DNA from 3 places in the Streptomyces sp. NPDC006655 genome. Region 1 is predicted to be linked to each of the others. Evidence: riboswitches for the same ligand, from Rfam matches in the RefSeq annotation. Region 1 holds a riboswitch; each other region holds the start of a gene.
What was found. A riboswitch is a leader RNA that binds a small molecule or an ion and turns the genes downstream of it on or off. The one in region 1 is predicted to bind S-adenosylmethionine.
Positions count from the first base shown of each region.

Region 2: it holds a riboswitch for S-adenosylmethionine, as region 1 does, so the genes downstream of both, AB0958_RS40875 (putative leader peptide) here and thrC (threonine synthase) in region 1, are expected to answer to the same signal.
Region 3: it holds a riboswitch for S-adenosylmethionine, as region 1 does, so the genes downstream of both, AB0958_RS10930 (amino acid ABC transporter permease) here and thrC (threonine synthase) in region 1, are expected to answer to the same signal.

Region 1 covers NZ_JBEYJU010000073.1:24,663-27,927, reverse strand. The annotation lists gene AB0958_RS32165 (MoaD/ThiS family protein) at 1-179, opposite strand, end outside; gene thrC (threonine synthase) at 227-1,510, opposite strand; SAM riboswitch class I at 1,529-1,670, opposite strand; gene AB0958_RS32155 (glucosyl-3-phosphoglycerate synthase) at 1,828-2,772, shown strand; gene AB0958_RS32150 (trehalose-6-phosphate synthase) at 2,857-3,265, shown strand, end outside.
Region 2 covers NZ_JBEYJU010000137.1:10,262-13,526, reverse strand. The annotation lists gene AB0958_RS40880 (ABC transporter substrate-binding protein) at 1-1,016, opposite strand, end outside; gene AB0958_RS40875 (putative leader peptide) at 1,344-1,430, opposite strand; SAM riboswitch class IV at 1,508-1,621, opposite strand; gene AB0958_RS40870 (DUF1684 domain-containing protein) at 1,847-2,671, opposite strand; gene AB0958_RS40865 (NtaA/DmoA family FMN-dependent monooxygenase) at 2,728-3,265, opposite strand, start outside.
Region 3 covers NZ_JBEYJU010000014.1:1,180-4,444, reverse strand. The annotation lists gene AB0958_RS10935 (amino acid ABC transporter ATP-binding protein) at 1-503, opposite strand, end outside; gene AB0958_RS10930 (amino acid ABC transporter permease) at 500-1,480, opposite strand; SAM riboswitch class IV at 1,863-1,974, opposite strand; gene AB0958_RS10925 (glutathione S-transferase C-terminal domain-containing protein) at 2,052-2,915, opposite strand; gene AB0958_RS10920 (hypothetical protein) at 3,184-3,265, opposite strand, start outside.

The DNA.
Region 1 (3,265 bases):
TACACATTGACGAACCGGCGCAGCTTGCCCTGGTCGTCGAGGACGCGGGCGGCGATCCCGGTGTGGTTCTTCTCCAGGTCGGCGATGACCTCGCCGAGGTTGGCGCCTTCCGCGGCGACCTCGGCCCGGCCGCCGGTGTAGGTACGCAGGATGGTGGGGATGCGAACGGTGACGCTCACTGTCTAGACCTCCGGTCCGGGCAACGCCCTGGTTTTCTGCGGTCGGCTCAGGCGAGCCCGGCCTCGTGGAAAGACTCGAGATTCGGGCGGATGGTCGCGGTGAGTCCCGTACCCGCCACCGCGTCCAGCGTCTTCAGTCCGTCACCCGTGTTGAGGACGACGATCGACTTCGCCGGATCGATGAGCCCGTTCTCGATGAGCTTCCGGGTGACGCCGACCGTCACCCCGCCCGCGGTCTCGGCGAAGATGCCCTCGGTCCGCGCGAGCAGCTTGATGGCGTCGACGACCTGCTCGTCGTCGACGTCCTCCACCGCGCCGCCGGTGCGCCGGGCGATGTCGAGGACGTACGGGCCGTCGGCCGGGTTGCCGATGGCGAGGGACTTGGCGATGGTGTTCGGCTTCTGCGGCCGCACCACGTCGTGCCCCGCCTTGTACGCGGTCGACACCGGCGAGCAGCCCTCCGCCTGCGCACCGAAGATCTTGTACGGCTTGTCCTCGACGAGTCCGAGCTTGATCAGCTCCTGCAACCCCTTGTCGATCTTCGTGAGCTGGGAGCCGGAGGCGATCGGGACGACCAGCTGGTCCGGGAGCCGCCAGCCGAGCTGCTCGCAGATCTCGTACGCGAGCGTCTTGGAGCCCTCGGCGTAGTACGGCCGCAGGTTGACGTTGACGAAGCCCCAGCCCTCGCCGGCCGGGTCGCCGATCAGCTCGGAGCAGAAGCGGTTCACGTCGTCGTAGTTGCCCTCGATGCCGACGAGCTCGCCGCCGTAGATCGCGGCCATGACGACCTTGCCCTGCTCCAGGTCGTGCGGGATGAACACGCAGGAGCGGAAGCCGGCCCGGGCCGCGGCGGCCCCGACGGCGCCGGCCAGGTTGCCGGTGGAGGAGCAGGAGAGCGTGGTGTAGCCGAAGGCACGGGCGGCCTCGACGGCCTGGGCGACGACGCGGTCCTTGAAGGAGTGCGTCGGGTTGCCCGAGTCGTCCTTCACGTACAGCCCGCCGGTGACGCCGAGCTCCTTGGCCAGGTTGTCGGCCTGGACGAGCTTGGTCCAGCCCGGGTTGATGTTCGGCTTGGTCGCCACGTCCGCGGGGACCGGCAGCAGCGGCGCGTAGCGCCAGATGTTCGCGGGTCCCGCCTCGATCCGCTTGCGGAGCTCCTCGGTGTCGTAGCCCGAGAAGTCGTACGCGATCTCCAGCGGGCCGAAACACTCCTCGCAGGCGAACACCGGGCCGAGCGGCACGCGGTGGCCGCACTCCCGGCAGGACAGCGCGGTGGCGGGGCCGAGGTCTACGGTCTCCGGGGAATCGGTTGCAACAGTCTGCGCAGCCATGTGAGGCGAGGCCCTTTCTCCTCATCTTCCTCACGACGCATCTCGCCGTGAGACGGATTTGGCACCTTCCCTAGCCGGGAGCCTCGCTGTGAACACGAGACCGACTGGAGGGTTGCCGGGGCTTCATCGGGCCGTTTCCCTCTGCCCCTCTGGATGAGCTGTATTCGGTTGTCAACGCACGGTGACCCCAGGACATGCGATGGTCACCCGCGTTGTTCAAGACTGTAACCGAAGGCCAGGACAGTTGAGATAGTCGTCCGTACCGCGAGATGGATCACACCCCGCAGTGTGACCGTGACAGTGAGGAGCCGCTGACTGTGCTGGAAGAAGTCGAGCGCTGGCTGGCCACCCGCTCCTGGTCCGTGACCGACCGTCCGCTGCACCGGATACTCGCCGCCAAGCAGCGCACCGGTCAGTCCGTCTCCGTCGTGCTGCCCGCGCTCAACGAGGAGGAGACGGTCGGCGACATCGTCGCGGTCATCCGTCACGACCTGATGCGGCAGGTGCCGCTGGTCGACGAGATCGTGGTCGTCGACTCCGGGTCCACCGACCGCACGGCGGCGGTGGCCGCGGCGGCGGGCGCCCGGGTCGTCCACCGGGACACGATTCTCCCCCGCATCCCCGCCGTCCCCGGCAAGGGCGAGGTCCTGTGGCGCTCCCTGCTCGTCACCGGCGGGGACGTCGTCTGCTTCGTCGACGCCGACCTGAAGGACTTCTCCTCCGACTTCGTCACCGGCATCGTCGGCCCGCTGCTGACCGACCCGGACGTGCACCTGGTCAAGGCGATGTACGACCGCCCGCTCGCCGGCGCCACGGGCCAGGGCGGCCGGGTCACCGAGCTGATGGCCCGCCCCCTGCTGAACATGCACTGGCCGCAGCTGGCCGGGTTCGTGCAGCCGCTCGGCGGCGAGTACGCGGCCCGCCGCACCCTGCTGGAACAGCTCCCCTTCCCGGTCGGCTACGGCGTGGAGCTGGGCATGCTGGTGGACGCCCTGCACCTGGTCGGCCTGGACGCGCTCGCCCAGGTGGACGTCGGGGTGCGCAAGCACCGCCACCAGGACGGCCAGGCCCTCGGCCGGATGTCCGCCGCGATCTACCGCACGGCGCAGCTGCGGCTGGCCCGCGGCCATCTGATCCGCCCGTCCCTGACCCAGTTCGAACGCGGCGAGGACGGCTTCGAGCCCCGCACCTACTCCGTGGACACGGAGGAACGCCCGCCGATGGTGGAGATCGCGGAGTACGCCGACCGCCGGGTGGCCTGACCTGGTACACGTTCGCCCGTCGTGGCGTGACCGTACGTTTGAGCGTTTACAAGCCGGGCTAGGTTGAGGCGTATGGCTTCCCCCATGGCTTACACCGGCAGTGCAGAGGTGCTGGTCGCGTCGAACCGCGGCCCGGTTTCGTACGAGTTCCGTCCGGACGACGCGGACGGCGCGCTCCGTGCCAAACGGGGCGGCGGCGGGCTGGTCTCGGGGCTCTCGGCGATCGGGCCGGACGCGAACGCGGTGTGGGTGTGCGCCGCGCTGAGCGACGGTGACCGCGAGGCGGTCCGGCGGGCCGGGGGCGGCCCGCTGCCGGCGGCGGACACCGGGGGCCAGCGGGTCCGGATGCTCGACATCGATCCGGGCGTGTTCTCGGACGCGTACAACGGCATCGCCAACTCGGTGCTGTGGTTCGTCCACCACATGCTCTACCAGACCCCGCTGGAACCGGTCTTCGACGCGGAGTTCCGGCGCCAGTGGGAGTCGTACCGGG
Region 2 (3,265 bases), on a different contig from region 1:
CCGGCCGGCCGGGTGCCGGTCGGGAAGACGGTGTCGGCGATCTGCTTGCGGTCGACCGCGACCTGGAGCGCCTGCCGCACCCTGGCGTCCTTCAGCAGGGGGCCGGCGTTGTTGAGACCCAGGCCGAACACCACCCCGGGGTTGGCCCGGCGGGCGAGCGTGACCTGGCCGCCCCTGAGCGCTGCCTCGTTGGCCCTGCCGACGCTGCTGATCGCGTCGACCTGCCCGGACTGGAGGCTGCCGGCGCGTACGCCGGCCTCCGGCACCACCTTGAAGACCAGCTTGTCCAGGTAGGCCTCGCCCTTCTTGGCCCACAGGCTGGATCCCCAGGCGTACCCGGTCCGTCTGGCCAGGGTGATCGACTGGTTCTGCACATAGCCCTTCAGCACGAACGGCCCGGATCCCACCACCCCGTCACTGCACTTCTGCTGCGGGGTCCGGTGCACGCTCGCCGACGACTCGATGCCCAGTGAGTGGGTCGAAGTCGCTTGCAGGAACTGTGCGTTGGGCTGTGCGAAGGTCACCTGCACGGTGAGCGGGTCGACCACGGAAGTGCTCTTGACACCGCTGAGGTAGCCCTGGGCCAGGGTGCCCAGGGCGCCGAGCTTCGGCACCGCGTCGAAGTTGTCCTTGACCACCTGCGCGGTCAGCTTCGACCCGTCGCTGAAGGTGACGCCCGAGCGGAGGTGGAACGTGAACCGGGTGGCGTCGGAGTTGATGTCCCAGCTCTTGGCCAGCCACGGCACGATCCTGCCGGTCTTCGGGTCCTGGTCGGTCAGCGAGTCCACGATCTGACGGACCGAGTAGATGGTGTCGTTGCTGCCGACCTGCTGCGGATCCACGCAGCCGGAGTCGGAACCCACCGCGAAGGTCAGGGTGCCGCCGGACTTCGGCCGGCTGCTCGCGCCGCCGGAACCGCCGTCGCCCGAACCGCAGGCGGTCAGCAGCACGCTGGTGGTCAGCAGGGCGGCCAGCGGCGCCCAACGGGATGATCTGAATACCGGAAGTGCGGTCACGGAGGGTTTTCTCCTACTCGTGTCACCAGGCACCGGGTGCCGGGTGTCGGGAGCGCGGCACGCCGTGCAGGGACGTGCGACCCGGCCGGTCGGCACCGGCGGGGGGAAGCGCTGAACAGACGGTGGTCAGGGAGACGCCACCGGGCGCGGTGGCGGGAGAACGGGCAGCGGACTGTCACGCGGGGGCCGGGAGGCCGGTGCCTGACGGCGGTCCGGGTGCCGACCGGTGTGCCGACCGGTGGATGCCGCGCGAGGGGCCCGGCCGGCGATGTGGCCGGTCAGGGGGCTCGTCAGCGGCGGCTTGTCAGCGGACCGGGGGCGGGCTCGTCAGCGACAGCTGGTCGTGCGACAGAGGCAGCTGGTCGAGCGCTTGAGGTCGATGTGGCGTCGGCGGGAGAGCCGGGAGAACGGCATGGCACCGGCGCAGGAGGCGAGCGTCGCTTGGTCGCTGTGCATACCGGTCCCTCCCCGTCTCCGGCCCCGCCACCGGGGCCTCGCGCTTGCGGGGATCGTCGGTGATCCCGCCGGGCTTTCACCTGGAGCACCCCACCGCGCGGGAGGGTTGCCGGTCAGCGAGCCAGGGCTTGACGCTGACACTCAATGCCGATCGTGATGCTACGGAGCGGACTTGTCGAACGTCAATGCCACACAGGGACGTTCGGGTGCGCCAGGCCGGAGCGTCTCACCTGCCGGGACACGTCCATGGCCGGTGTCGAACACCGGCGGTGCCGTGCGGGGTACGGCCCCGGAGACCGGCGTGTCGTGCGGCGGGGTCGCCGCACGACCGGCCGTCCTGTCGGCCGTCCCACCGGGCGGCTCTTCCGTCCGGTTCAGGACCCGCCGCGTTCGCGGGGGATCCTCAGGCCCGCCTCGATGGGCACCGGCAGCCGGTTCTCGGCCGGCGGCAGCGGGCAGGTGGCCAGATCCGTGTAGGCGCAGGGCAGGTTCGCCGCGCGGTTGAAGTCCAGCAGGACCGTGCCGTCGGCGGTGGGCGGTTCCAGGGTCAGGGCCCGGTTGGCCGCGTAGGTGGTGACCCCGGAGGTGGCGTCGGTGAACAGGAGCATCAGCCGGCCCTCGCCGGGACCGGGGAACGCGGTGAGCGCCAGCGGCCGCCCGTCCAGTTCGAACTCGACCCGGCCCGGCGCGTCGTACACGTGCTCGAGGCCCGCCACCGCGGCGCCCACGGTGGTCGGCCGCGGCTCGTCGAAGGGCACGTAGCGGCCGGTCACGGCCCACCGCGGGTCGGGTGCGTAGGCGGGGGTGCCGGTGAAGGCGGTGCGCAGCGGCGCGTCCGGGTGCCGGGGCCGCACGATGTCGTTGCCGCCGCGCTTGGCGACCTCGATCACGGCGTCCTTCCAGACCGCGTCGACGCCACCGCGTTCGGGCAGCACGCCGAAGCGGTACTCGCCCCGCACCGGCGTTCCGCCGACGACCAGCTCCTCGCCCTCGTCGAGGGTGACGACCACCCCGTCCGGGCCGGTGCGCCAGGCGCCGGGCGCGTCGGGGAAGCGCTGCGGCCGGTCGTCCAGCCAGTGCAGGCCGGTGATCGCCAGAAAACCGTGCGGGGCGGCCAGCCGCGCCTCCTGGGCGCGGTACCAGTCCAGCCAGTCCTCGGTGAACGCCTGCAGGTCCGTCGTGGTGGCCTCGGTGGTCATGGGGTCTCCTTCGTGGGGCGGGTTCGTGGCGCGGGGCGGGATCGCGTCGGCGGCACTCAGCCGGCCCGTCGCTCGGGCGCGCAGCGGTGGGTGAGGGGTTCGCGCAGGCCGAGGTGGTCGCGCAGGGTGCTGCCGGTGTACTCGGTGCGGTAGACCCCGCGTTCCTGCAGGGCGGGCACGAGCAGGTCGACGATGTCGTCCAGGCCGTCGGGGACGAGGTACGGCGTGACGTTGAAGCCGTCGACCGCGCCGTGCCGCACGTAGTGGGCGAACTTGTCGGCCAGGCCGGACGGGGTGCCGACATGGCCGCGCTGCGGGCCGAGCTCGATGACGGCCTCGCGCAGCGACCAGCCGTGTGCCGCCGCCTTCGCCCGCCACTCGGCCACCACGGCCCGCGGGTCGGCGACACGCCGAGCCCCGAAGGAGCCGTCGTTCTCGGTGACCACCGGATCCTCCTCGGGCAGCGGCCCGTCGGCGTCGCGGCCGGACAGGTCGATGCCCCACAGCAGCCCGGCGATGCCCAGCGCCGTCGCGGGAGTGACCTGCTGCCGCCGGACCCAGCGCTTCTTCTCCTGGGCCTCCTCCTCGGTGGCG
Region 3 (3,265 bases), on a different contig from region 1:
GCGACGCGCTGCTGCTGGCCGCCGGACAGCTGCCGCGGGTAGGCGCCGACGCGTTCGCCGAGGCCGACGCGTTCGAGCAGTTCCTTGGCCAGCGCCTGGGCCTCGGGCTTGGTCAGTTTCCCGGTGGCGACGGGGGCGGCGGCCACGTTGTCCAGCACGGTCAGGTGCGGGAAGAGGTTGAAGTTCTGGAAGACGAAGCCGATCCGGCCGCGCTGGGCCAGGATGGCGCGCTCGCTCAGCTCCTTGAGTCGGTCGCCCTGCCGTTTCACCCCGATCAGCTCGTCGTTGATGCTGACGTAGCCGATCTCGGGCTTCTCCAGGTGGTTGATGACCCTGAGGAGCGTGGACTTGCCGGATCCGGACGGGCCGAGGATGACGGTGACCTCGCCGGGGCGGATGGTCAGGTCGACGCCGTCGAGGACGCGGTGGGCGCCGTACCACTTGTGGACGTCGTGGATCTCCAGGGCGGCGGGGGCCGTCTCCAGGGTGTCGGTGGTGGTCATACGGCGGCCTCCCGGCGGATGCGGGCGCGCAGGTCGGTGAGGCCGGCCCGCAGTTTCTGCAAGGGGGTCGGCGGCAGGGAGCGGGTGGCGCCCCGGGCGTAGTACCGCTCGACGTAGAACTGGATCACGGAGACGACGCTGGTGAGGATCAGGTACCAGACGGTGACCACCAGCAGCAGCGGCACGATGTCGCCGGGGTAGGTGGAGCCCATGCTCTGCGCGGTGCCGAAGAGGTCGAGCAGCGAGACGTAGAAGACCAGCGAGGTGCTCTTGATGAGGCCGATGAGCTGGTTGACGTAGTTCGGGATGATCGACCTGAGCGCCTGCGGGAAGACGATCCTCCGGAACTGGTAGCCCTTGGGCAGTCCGAGCGCGGCGGCCGCCTCGTGCTGGCCCTGGTCCACCGAGAGGATGCCGCCGCGGACCACCTCGGCCGCGTAGGCCGCCTCGTTGAGGCTGAGGCCGATGACGGCGATGGCCATGTCGGTGGCGAGCTTCGACTCGTCGAAGGAGAAGAAGGCCGGTCCGAAGGGGACGCCGACGCTCAACGTCTTGTACAGGGCGCTGAAGTTGTAGAGGAAGAGCAGGACGACGATGAGCGGTATGGAGCGCAGCGCCCACACGTAGGTCCAGCTGACCGCGCGCAGCACCGGGCTCTTCGAGAGCCGGGCCAGCGCGAGCAGGACGCCGCCGAGGAGGCCCAGCACCGCGCTGTAGGCGGTGACTTCGAGGGTGATGACCAGCCCGTCGAGGATGGTCGGCCGCAGGAACCAGTAGCCCCAGCGGTCCCACTGGTAGAAGGGGTTGGACACCAGTCCGTGGACGAACTGGGCGACCAGGACCAGGACGACGGCGGTGGCGATCCAGCGTCCTGGCCTGCGCAGTGGCAGAACGCGCTGTGCGGCGAGGGGTTTTGACGGTTCGTCGGCGGCGGACGGCGCCTCGGGGGCGAGGGTGGCGCCTGGGGGTTCACTCATGGCGGGCTCCGGCGGAGTCGGACACCCCGGATCCCACGGCCGGGCACGCGGCACCGGGCCGTGTTCGGGCACGGCACGGGCGCAGGGGGCGCGCGGGACACGGGGGCTGGGCGGACGGCGTCACACCGGACGGCCGGTGCTTTCGTCAGGAACGCTGAGGCGCGAAGCTGCGGGACTGGGCGGAAAGGCCTGGTCAGACCCGACAGCGGGCACAGCCCGGTGCGGTACACGCGCTACACAGGGCGCTGTTGACACGGAGCAGGTCGACGGCGCGGTCGGCGACGAGCGGGCTCGGGTACGGCTGTACGCAGCCCTGGGCGCGGCGCGGGGCCGTGCTGGAAGCTGCGTACATGTCCGTCACCTGTCACTTGGTGGCCCGTGGGCCGCGCGCTTACCGAACGTCGTCATTCGGTCGGGTCGTCACCTGGGGCACCCCACCGCGGTGCGAGGGTTGCCGGTCAGCTAGCCAGGGCTTGATGCTGACGCTCTTGACCGTTCTGGTCCGTAAGTTAGGCAGCCACCCGAACGAATGTCAACGCCTGTCCAGTTGGCGGGACGGTTCGGACCGCTCTCACCTGCGGGAAGCGTCCGCCGCATGCCCGGCCCAGTCCAGGATCTGGACGGCCGCGCCGGCGGCTTCCAGTCCCTGGCAACGGCCGTGGTGGCGACGGGCGATGCCGTCGAGGTCGAGGTGGGCGCCGAAGGCCGGGTGCGCGGCCAGCCGCCGGGCGTAGGCCCACAGCACCGGGTGGTCGGCGATGCGGTGCACGGCGGAGGCGTCCAGGTGGTTGCGGTGCACCGTGTCGAGCTGCACCAGGGTCACCCACAACTCGACGTCGGCTGCGGTCAGTCGACCGCCGACCAGGAACTCGACGCCCGTCAGCCGGTGTTCCAGCTCGCCCAGGGCGGCGAGCAGGGTCTCCAGCGCCCGCGGGTCGCCGCCCTCCCGCCCGGCGCGCTGCGCGGCCTGCTCGACGTCCTCGGTGCACAGCCGCTCGACGGCCTCGATCTCGGCCTCGGCACCGCACGGGTACAGGCGCGTGACACCGTCGCCGAAGTGGCGGTCGAGGTCGCGCAGGATGTCCCGGCTGTGGGTGGAGACGATCCGGCCCGACCAGTCGTCGCTCAGCACCGGCGCCAGGGCCGGCCCCGAGTAGCGGTGGGCGCTGGCCTCGTACAGCGGGCGCAGTACCGTGTGGCTGCCGTCGGGACCGTCCGGGACCGCGGGCAGGAAGGTGACCGGACAACAGCCGTCCAGGGCCAGCAGACTGTGGCCGACGGCGATGCGGAGGCCATCGGGACAGGCGGTGGCGAGGTGGAGCCGGTAGCGGCCCGGCACGGCGTAGTGACCGCTGCGCGCGTCCCGTCCGATGCGTCCCCGGAAGGCGGGGGCGGTGCGGACGGACGGCAGGGCGGTCAGCGGAGTGATGGACATGCGTCTCCCCGGGTACGGGCGCGCGGACGTACGCGCGGCGGAAGCGTTCATCGGGCGGTCAGGGCAACGGGCGGACGGCGGTGGTCGCGGCAAGGGGCCGGGCGGTCGGGGCGGGCTGCGGAGCGGGGGGTGGCGTCGGTCTGCGGAAGGCGGGGCGGAGCGGGCCGTGGAACGCGCGGGTGGGCCCGGTGCGGAGGGGGCGGGCGGTCGGACCCGGCCGTGGAAGGGGCGCCGTGCGGCTCGGGCCGCGGAGGGCGGCGCGGCGCGGTCAACCGGTGCCGCTGATGGCGCTGCACACCCGGAGCAGGTCGATGTGCAGCCGGGAGGTGAGCAGAGGGGAGACGAGCAGA